Regions from separate parts of the Pseudoalteromonas sp. L21 genome, predicted to be linked through region 2. Evidence: riboswitches for the same ligand, from Rfam matches in the RefSeq annotation. Region 2 holds a riboswitch; the other holds the start of a gene.
The links. A riboswitch is a leader RNA that binds a small molecule or an ion and turns the genes downstream of it on or off. The one in region 2 is predicted to bind cyclic di-GMP.

Region 1: it holds a riboswitch for cyclic di-GMP, as region 2 does, so the genes downstream of both, L3V41_RS11250 (OmpA family protein) here and L3V41_RS17780 (hypothetical protein) in region 2, are expected to answer to the same signal.

The regions. Positions count from the first base shown of each region.
Region 1 is NZ_JAKKCV010000003.1:538,805-543,241, reverse strand. It holds gene flhA (flagellar biosynthesis protein FlhA) at 1-1,770, shown strand, start outside; cyclic di-GMP riboswitch class I at 1,903-1,988, shown strand; gene L3V41_RS11250 (OmpA family protein) at 2,087-2,971, shown strand; gene L3V41_RS11245 (sigma-54 dependent transcriptional regulator) at 2,987-4,297, shown strand; gene L3V41_RS11240 (flagellar hook-basal body complex protein FliE) at 4,314-4,437, shown strand, end outside.
Region 2 is NZ_JAKKCV010000007.1:71,281-75,717, forward strand. It holds gene L3V41_RS17775 (S9 family peptidase) at 1-1,203, opposite strand, end outside; gene L3V41_RS17780 (hypothetical protein) at 1,313-1,882, opposite strand; cyclic di-GMP riboswitch class I at 1,996-2,086, opposite strand; gene L3V41_RS17785 (efflux RND transporter permease subunit) at 2,210-4,437, opposite strand, start outside.

The DNA of each region.
Region 1 (4,437 bases), on a different contig from region 2:
GCATTTGGTGAGGTGGTGATTGGTGGCAACTATGTTGTTGGTATCGTCGTATTCATTATTCTGATGGTGATTAACTTTGTCGTAATCACCAAAGGTGGCGAGCGTATCTCTGAAGTTGCAGCACGTTTTACTCTTGATGCAATGCCAGGCAAGCAAATGGCAATTGATGCCGACTTAAATGCGGGACTAATTGGCCCAGAACAAGCTAAAGAACGACGTACTACCGTGGCACAAGAAGCTGATTTCTATGGTTCAATGGATGGTGCTTCTAAATTTGTACGCGGTGATGCAATAGCCGGTCTGATCATCTTAGTGATCAACTTACTGGGTGGTGTCAGCATTGGGGTATTTCAGCATGACTTGAGCATGGCTGAAGCATTTCAACGTTTCGCTCTTTTAACAATTGGTGACGGCTTAGTTGCACAAGTCCCTTCATTATTACTGGCTGTTGCTGCGGCAATTATTGTTACCAGAATGAACGATGAAGGTGACATGAGTGAAGCGGTGGGAAGCCAGTTACTTGCCTCACCAAGAGTGATTCTAACAGCCGCATTAGTCATGCTGGTGTTAGGTATTGTGCCAGGCATGCCAAGCCTTGCGTTTATTGGCTTTGCACTGCCTCTTTTGTATGTTGCTTGGCGACTTTACAAAAAGACACCACAAGGGCAGTTAGAAGAAGCGCAAAGTATTACAGATACAATTGCCCAAGAACAAGCAGCTCTGAGCTGGCAAGATATTCCGCATGTCGATACTTTAAGCGTTGAGCTTGGTTTTCGTTTAGTTTATCTGGCCGATAAGGAAAAAGGTGAGGAGCTAGCAAAAACAATACGTGGTATGCGTAAAAGCTTATCTGAACAACTTGGTTTCTTGTTACCTGAAATCAGAGTTAAAGATAATCTCAATCTTAATCCTCAAGAATATAAAATCAAACTAGCAGGAGTGGCCGTTGCGTCTGCTCAACTGAATGCCAAGCAGCTACTAGCTTTAAACACCGGCGATACTTACGGCCAGTTAGATGGTGAACTAACGACGGACCCAGCTTATGGTTTGGAAGCTGTGTGGGTTGATGAGAAAAATAAAGCCAAGGCACTGAATATGGGTTATTCAGTTGTCGACTTAGCCACGGTAATCGCAACGCATATGGGCAAAGTGATAAAAGAGCATTTAGATGAGCTGTTTAGTTATGAAGATATTCAAAACTTACACGAGAGATTAAAGACTGTATCACCTAGTTTGGCTGATGCGCTTGAAAAGTCTTTACCAATTAACCTGCAACTAAAAGTGATGAGAATGCTACTTAAGGAGCATGTCGCGATTGGTGATATCGTGACTATTGCAGGCACTTTAGTTGACAGTATCGAAGTCACAAAAGACCCGATTCTACTTGCTGCCGATGTACGCTGTGCACTAAAACGTGTGTTAGTAAAACAAGTGATGGGCAATCGTGACGAATTAGCTGCTTATAGCTTAGATGAAAAACTAGAGCAAACGATGCAAAGTTCGTTAGAACAAGCCATGCAAGCAGGGAAGGTAGCATTAGATAGTTTTGCTGTAGATCCTAATTTACTTGGCCAGTTCCAACGAGCCATGCCTGTGATTACTGATGAAATGAAATCTCAAGGTGTTAACCCTGTGTTGATTGTTATTCCGCAGCTAAGACCTTTACTGGCGCGCTATGCACGTTCATTTACGAAGGGAGGTTTATCAGTGCTTTCTTATAATGAAGTGCCTGATAATATTAAAGTTAGTATCGTTGGCTCTTTAGGATAGTGTAAGTGGTATGAATTTAATATGAATAAATACCCGTAATGTTGCTTTTTGGTTTTTTTTATCTATAATCATTAAGAATTAGGTACTTGTTAACTGTTTTATAATAACAGTTACTTAGTTGGAAACACTAAGACAATTAAATGGCAAACTACACCGAAAGGGTAGGACGCAAAGCTTCCAGTCTAAAACCGCAAGGTCATGATAGTGGGGTTACATTAACTTAGCGGCACGTCTATTCGCCTCTTCAGGCAATTTGTTCCGCTTATTATATACGTTAAAGCCCTTAATTGGGCTGTTTATGATAATTGGAATACGAATGAACAACTCATATCAGCTTGTTAAGGCAACTTTTTTAATTGTTGTAGGCATTATAACTGCTTATGCATTGCCTGTGAAAGCTGAACGCGTAATTACCCAAAATTATGAGCAGGCAACATGGTATGTCAGTGGTGATGCTTTTTATTGCCAACTTAGCCAAAAATTAGATAGTTATGCGCAATTATCGATTATTAGCGAGCCTGCAGAGCCACAGCACCTAGATTTTAAGTGGTTGTTAACCGAACGTGATATCACGGATGTACAAGTATTTGCCCGTACAGCGGATTGGCAAAACAAGCAAGCAATCGCCCCTTCTATACAATTCTTTTCAGCCAATATTGAGCAGCAACAGGTTACGTTTAAACAAGGTGTTGCACCTCTTTTAAGCGCCATTAAGCAAGGCTACTGGTTAGATACAATCGTCGGGTTTGGCGATGAGCAACTGAGACTGACCTTTCCTACAACTCATAGTGATAACGCGATTGATAAATACCAGCAATGCCGTGAAAAATTAGCACCTTTATCTTGGCGACAAGCGAGAGATTATGAAATTAATTTTGACTCAGGAGAGCGTGTTGTTAAACGTGCCGCAGACCTGAGTTATTTAGAGAAACTAGTTCGTTATATTCAACTCGATCCTAAAGTTAAGAAAGTCATGATTGATGGACATACAGATAATGTCGGTTCTCCACTTGCCAATCGTTTGTTATCGAAAGAAAGAGCCGATGATGTGGCATCCCGACTTATTGAGTACGGGATCGATGCAAAGTTAATTGAGATCAGGGCTCACGGAGGACGCTATCCCGTGGCAAGCAATTCAGATTCGAACGGTCAGTCTTCAAATAGGCGCGTCTTAATTCGTCTATTTCGTCAAAAAAGCTAAGGTGTGAGAAGGAATATGGATCAGAAACATCTACTATGGCTTGCGCCAGAACAACCATCACGTGAAATTGAATTGGCGATCAATGATGAGCAGTATCAACTTCTGTACACAGATTCGATCCCCGATGCTATTGGTTATTGTTTGAGTTATCAGCCTGAACTGGTATTAATTGATGCTCAACAAGCACAAATGAACTTGGTTGACTTGGTAAAACTAGTTAAAAGAACTCATCAAGGTGGACAAATTATCACGCTTGTGGAATCGAACCAAGGTGAGCTTGCTTCACAGTCACTTAATAATGGTGCTGTCGACTTTTTACTTAAACCGTTTTTTGCTGATCAACTCAAACTAACTATCCGTAACGCTGATTCTATGAAGCATGGTGTGAGTGACTTAATTGCTGTGTCACTGAAATCACAGCAAGTGCTGAGACTTGCCAATCGTGCAGCACAAACATCTGCAAGCGTACTCATTATGGGTGAGTCGGGTACAGGTAAAGAAAAGCTCGCTAACTTCATTCATCAATCTTCTCCACGTGCAGATAAGCCATTTATTGCGGTTAACTGCGCAGCTATTCCAGAAAATATGCTGGAGTCTATGTTATTTGGTTATAACAAAGGTGCATTTACGGGGGCGGTAGCACAGCAAGCGGGTAAGTTTGAGCTTGCAAATGGCGGCACTATTTTACTGGATGAGATAACTGAACTGCCTTTAGAGCTGCAAGCTAAATTACTTCGTGTCCTACAGGAGCGAGAGGTTGAGCGATTAGGCAGTCATCAACGCATTAAACTCGACATTCGTGTGATTGCAGCATGCAATAAGCCACTGCGTGAGCAAGTAGAGAAAGGCCTTTTTCGTGAAGACTTATTTTACCGCTTAGATGTATTGCCGTTAATGTGGCCAGCATTACGTGACCGAAGTGACGATATTTTACCATTAGCGAAGTATTTTATTGCTAAATACGGAGATGAGAAGTTTCACTTTAGTCAACAGGCAGAGCAGTTGATGCATAGCTATCACTGGCCAGGTAATGTTCGTGAGCTGGAAAATGTAGTGCAAAGGGCATTAGTGATGGCTCGCGGTGTCGAAATTCAAGCGGCAGATCTAAACCTACCCGAAAACGTTAAAGCACTCACGACAACCAGTGCGTCACAGTTAAAACATAGCAAGAAACAAGCTGAATTTGATTATATTTATGATTTACTTAGCCGTTTCAAAGGACACAGAACCCAAACCGCAGAGGCACTCGGTGTGAGTACCCGAGCTCTTCGATACAAAATAGCCGCCATGCGTGAGTATGGCATGGATATAGACGCAATCGCTTAATTTAAGGAACAGAGTAATGTCACCTATTGAAAGTCAACGCCTTCTGCTTGGAAAAATGACTGATATGCAGCAACTAGCTGCGGCAGAGAGCATTGCGCCTGCAGCAAGTAAATATCAAGACGCAGCAATTAGTACTGAAT
Region 2 (4,437 bases):
ATACAATGAACCTGGTGTTGTTAGACTTGAGTAATAAATACGTGCAAAGCGAGTGTTAGGCTCAGGATTCATCGCTATTGCAGCATAATAACAAGGGTCATCAAACTCTAATGTAAGTCGCTCTTCCTGCTTATCAACAACCACAAAGCGGGTTTGGCCAAGCTCTCGCTCAGTTAAAATAAGATAGTCATTGAATATTTCGACCCCTTCCAATAACACATTATCACGGTGCGCAGTATGCTCCTGCCACTGTTCTTTTGTAGCAATTGTGTCGGTTGTGGCAGTCATTAAACGGAAGTTTTTGGCTTGCCAATTTGTGACTATATAAAAAGTATCGCCTAGCTTATCAACATCAAATTCATGGCCTTCTTCACGCGGCATTAACGCGCTGAACTCCCCCTCGGGATTGTTAGCATCAAGTACCCAAGTATCGTTCGTTTCAGTCGTAGCTAAATCAATAATAATTAAGCTTTCATCTCGACTTTTGCCAAGTCCTAGAAAAAAGCTTTTATCCTGTTCTTCATACACTAAAACATCATCGGTTTGTGGGGTGCCTAAAACATGGCGATACACCTGAAAACCCAATAAAGTTTGTAGGTCTTTTTTGACATAAAAAACTGTTTTACTGTCGTTAGCCCAAACAATTTGCCCTTCTGTGTTTTCAAGTACATCGCTGAATATTTCGCCACTGGCAATATTTTTAAAACGCGCGGTGTAAATACGGCGGCCTTCGGTATCTTCAGAATAAGCAAGTAATTGCTCATCAGGGCTAATTGCGACTTCACCTAGTTCATAAAATTCGTAATCACTGGCTAATTGGTTTACATCTAACAATAACTGCTTGTCGTGGGCTTCGATTGAACGACTTCGGTAATGGCGCGCATATTCATCATCACCACGAACTTCTGAGTGATACCAGAACAGGCCATCCTTTACAGGAAAGGTATTATCATCCTTAACTATCCGCTCTTTTAGTTCGTTAACTAACGCTTCTCGTAGCGGTTTAATACTGGCAAGCTGTTTTTCACAATATTCATTTTCTGCATGTAAATGTGCCAACACGTCTACATTCTCGCGTTCATCATCACGCATCCAGTAGTAATTATCAGTACGAGTTAATTGATGAGCTGTTAGTTGATGAGGTTGTTTTTTAGCTACAGGGGTAGGCGTTAATAAAGACAAAGAATAAGAATTTTGCGACACAGGAAAAACCACGATTAAAAACGAATGACCCGAGTCTAACACAGAAATAAAAAAGCCCACTCAAATTGAGTGGGCCAAACAATGCTAAATAGCATTTAGGGGGAAACTATCAATGTGATACTTGCTGCCATGCCATGGGCCAACTTTTACCCACACCAGGTTCATAGAGTGGGTTATGTGATTCTTTCACACGACAAAACTCTGTATACGGCCAAGGTTTACACATATAAATATGGCCAGTCTTTGGTTGTAGTACTTTTACACCTGAGCTGTAAGCATTGCATGCTTGCGGATAAACATAATCATACTCTTGATTTTTATCCTTTATTTGCTTTTCGCACTTCGCAATACAGTTAAATGCCACTTTTACATGGGTTATACCCGTGCTTTCTAATGCATAAATCTGATTGAGCCGATATGCTACGATGAGACCCTGCTCTGTTATTTTTCCTGCTCGAATCATGGGCATGTGCACATTTATATGCTCAGCAATTGAACGAGGCCAATTATGAGGCTCACCCTCATCAGAGCTAGTAATAGGGTACTGAAATGACAAATCAGCTAACTCACCTTGCGCATCATAAAAAGTCACAACCACCTTATCCCCAACAAAAAGCTGAGTATGATGATTTAAGCAACCTATCGGCAACCACTTTCCAGAAGCCAGTGACATATGCATAAACAAAGTAACACCCTAAGAACAGCTAGTAGGTACTATCCAATAACAGCCGTACAAAATAAATACAATTTTAGTTTGAGGCAATAGATCCAAAGCACGAAGAATGTGCGCTTTTCAGCGGCCCCGCTATCATAGCTTTGTAATCAAAACCTTAGACCGGAAACTTTGCGTCCTAACCTTTCGGTTAGTTTGCCAAAAACTGAAATGAGTATAATCCTCAGTTGAAAACAAATCAAACAAAAGAATGTAACCGAAAGATATGTATAACAAGCAATTACTAGTCACAAATAAGCTATAAAAAAGCCAACCCGAAGGTTGGCTTAGTCATTAATCTCTTACCGCACGTCGATTTGGTATGAGTTCTTTCACTGAACGGAAAAAACGTAAGAACACATGGCCTACATCACTCATCACAATATACAGGCAAGGAACAAGTACCAATGTAATGAGAGTTGCAAACATCACTGCAAAACCAAGGGCCACTGCCATAGGAATAACAAACCTTGCCTGCAAACTCGTTTCAAACATAATAGGGAGTACGCCAGCAAAGGTTGTAATTGACGTTAAAGTAATTGCTCTAAAGCGTGCACAACCTGCCTCAATAACAGCTTGACGAGTTGACATTCCCTCTCGTCGAGCTTGGTTCACAAAATCAGTCATAACTAAAGAGTCATTGATCACCACCCCTGCAGCAGCAATTAAGCCAAAGCCTGACATTAAGCTAATATCTAAATCAAACCAATAATGCCCCCAAATAGCACCGGTCAAGCTAAACGGAATCACCGACATAACGATCAATGGTTGTGAATAACTTTTGAGTGGCACCGCAAGTAAGATATACACTAAGAACATCCCTGCAGCAAAAAACATTAATTGCTCATTCGCCTGTGCTTGCTGCTCTTCAATGGCACCGCCTAATTCAGTTTTCACTGATGGGAACTCTTCTTTAAGCTTTGGCAGTAGTACGTCGTCGACCTGCTTGACCACTTCACCTGGTTCTATGGTTTCTTCGTCAATGCTGCCGTAGATATATACAGTACGGTAGCCACCTTCACGGCGAATATAACTAATCCCTGGCTTTTCGGTTAGCTCAACCACATCACCAAGCAGTACTTCTTTGCCAGCAGGTGTCGTCACTACCGCATGTTTTAAAGAAGCAAATGCTTCACGCGTTAATTTAGGATAACGCACCATTACACGTACTTCTTCACCACGACGAATTACACGCTGGGCTTCTCCGCCGTAAAAACTTGCACCAACTTGATTGGCAATTGTGGCAAGGTCTAAGCCTAAATCATAAGCAACTGGTTTTAAGCTAAGTTGGACTTCTTTACTAGCAGGGTCAATTGTCGAGCTAATATCAAATAAGCCTTTTTGCTGTTGCAGCAACTGAATAAAACGACGACCCGCATCATTTAAAGTATCAACATCGGGCCCATAAAGCAGGTATCCAAACTCGCCATCATTGCCGCCGCCATTTACATCGTCGTAGATTTGCAATGATTTAACACCGGCAATGTTTGGCATCTGTTCACGCCAACGTCGCGATAGCTCGAAAGCATTATATGGACGCAAGTCCTCATCTACCAATGGTGCTAAGATTTGTGCTTCAGTACGCCCCTGATTAAAGACCAAAATATCACGTAATAATGTGTGACCAAACTCACGTTCTGTCTCTTGATCAACCTTTTTAACCATGGCTTCAATTTCACGAATTGCTTCAATGGTCTGTATATCAGATGCATTTTCATTCATTTCTAGGTTAATTTGCGGAAAATCATGGGGGACTTTTGGTGTTGGTACAACACGTACTTGATTTGACGAAATTAAAGCGAATGTCAAAATCAAAAGGCCAATAAATGAGAATAACACTAACCAACGCCATTCAACACAACGCTCAATAAAGCGTTTATACGGGCCATTCACAAAGTTAAAGAAGCGCTTGTTAAAACGTGCTCGCCAACTCTCAGGGTTAATAGGCGGAAAGTGAGTATGGGCAATGTGCGCAGGTAGAATAAGCTTTGATTCTATTAAACTGAATACCAGACATAAAATAACGACGACCGCGATACCATAGAAAAAAGCACTCTCAGGGCCGCTTGATAAAGTAAATGGCGCAAATACAGCAATCGTCGTTAATACCCCAAACGTTGCCGGAGTTGCTACACGTTTGGCACCGTTCACAACGTTAACGACGCCGCCTCCTTTTTTCTCTATCTCAGTGTAGGCACTTTCCCCTATGACAATTGCATCGTCAACGACAATCCCCAGCACCATAATGAACGCAAATAGGGATACAATGTTAATAGTGATACCAAAAACAGGCATCATCATCATGGCACCTAAGAAACAAATTGGTAAACCAATCATTACCCAAAGTGCTAGTTTAAAGCGCAAGAAGATAGACAACATGATAGCCACTAAGATAGCGCCTTGAAAAAGGTTGCTTTTCATCATGTCTAAACGCGCATTCAAGTAATACGTCATGTCCATCAGTGGTTCTAGACGTAAACCCACAGGCAGCTCTTTGTTCTTTTTATCTATGTATGCTTTCA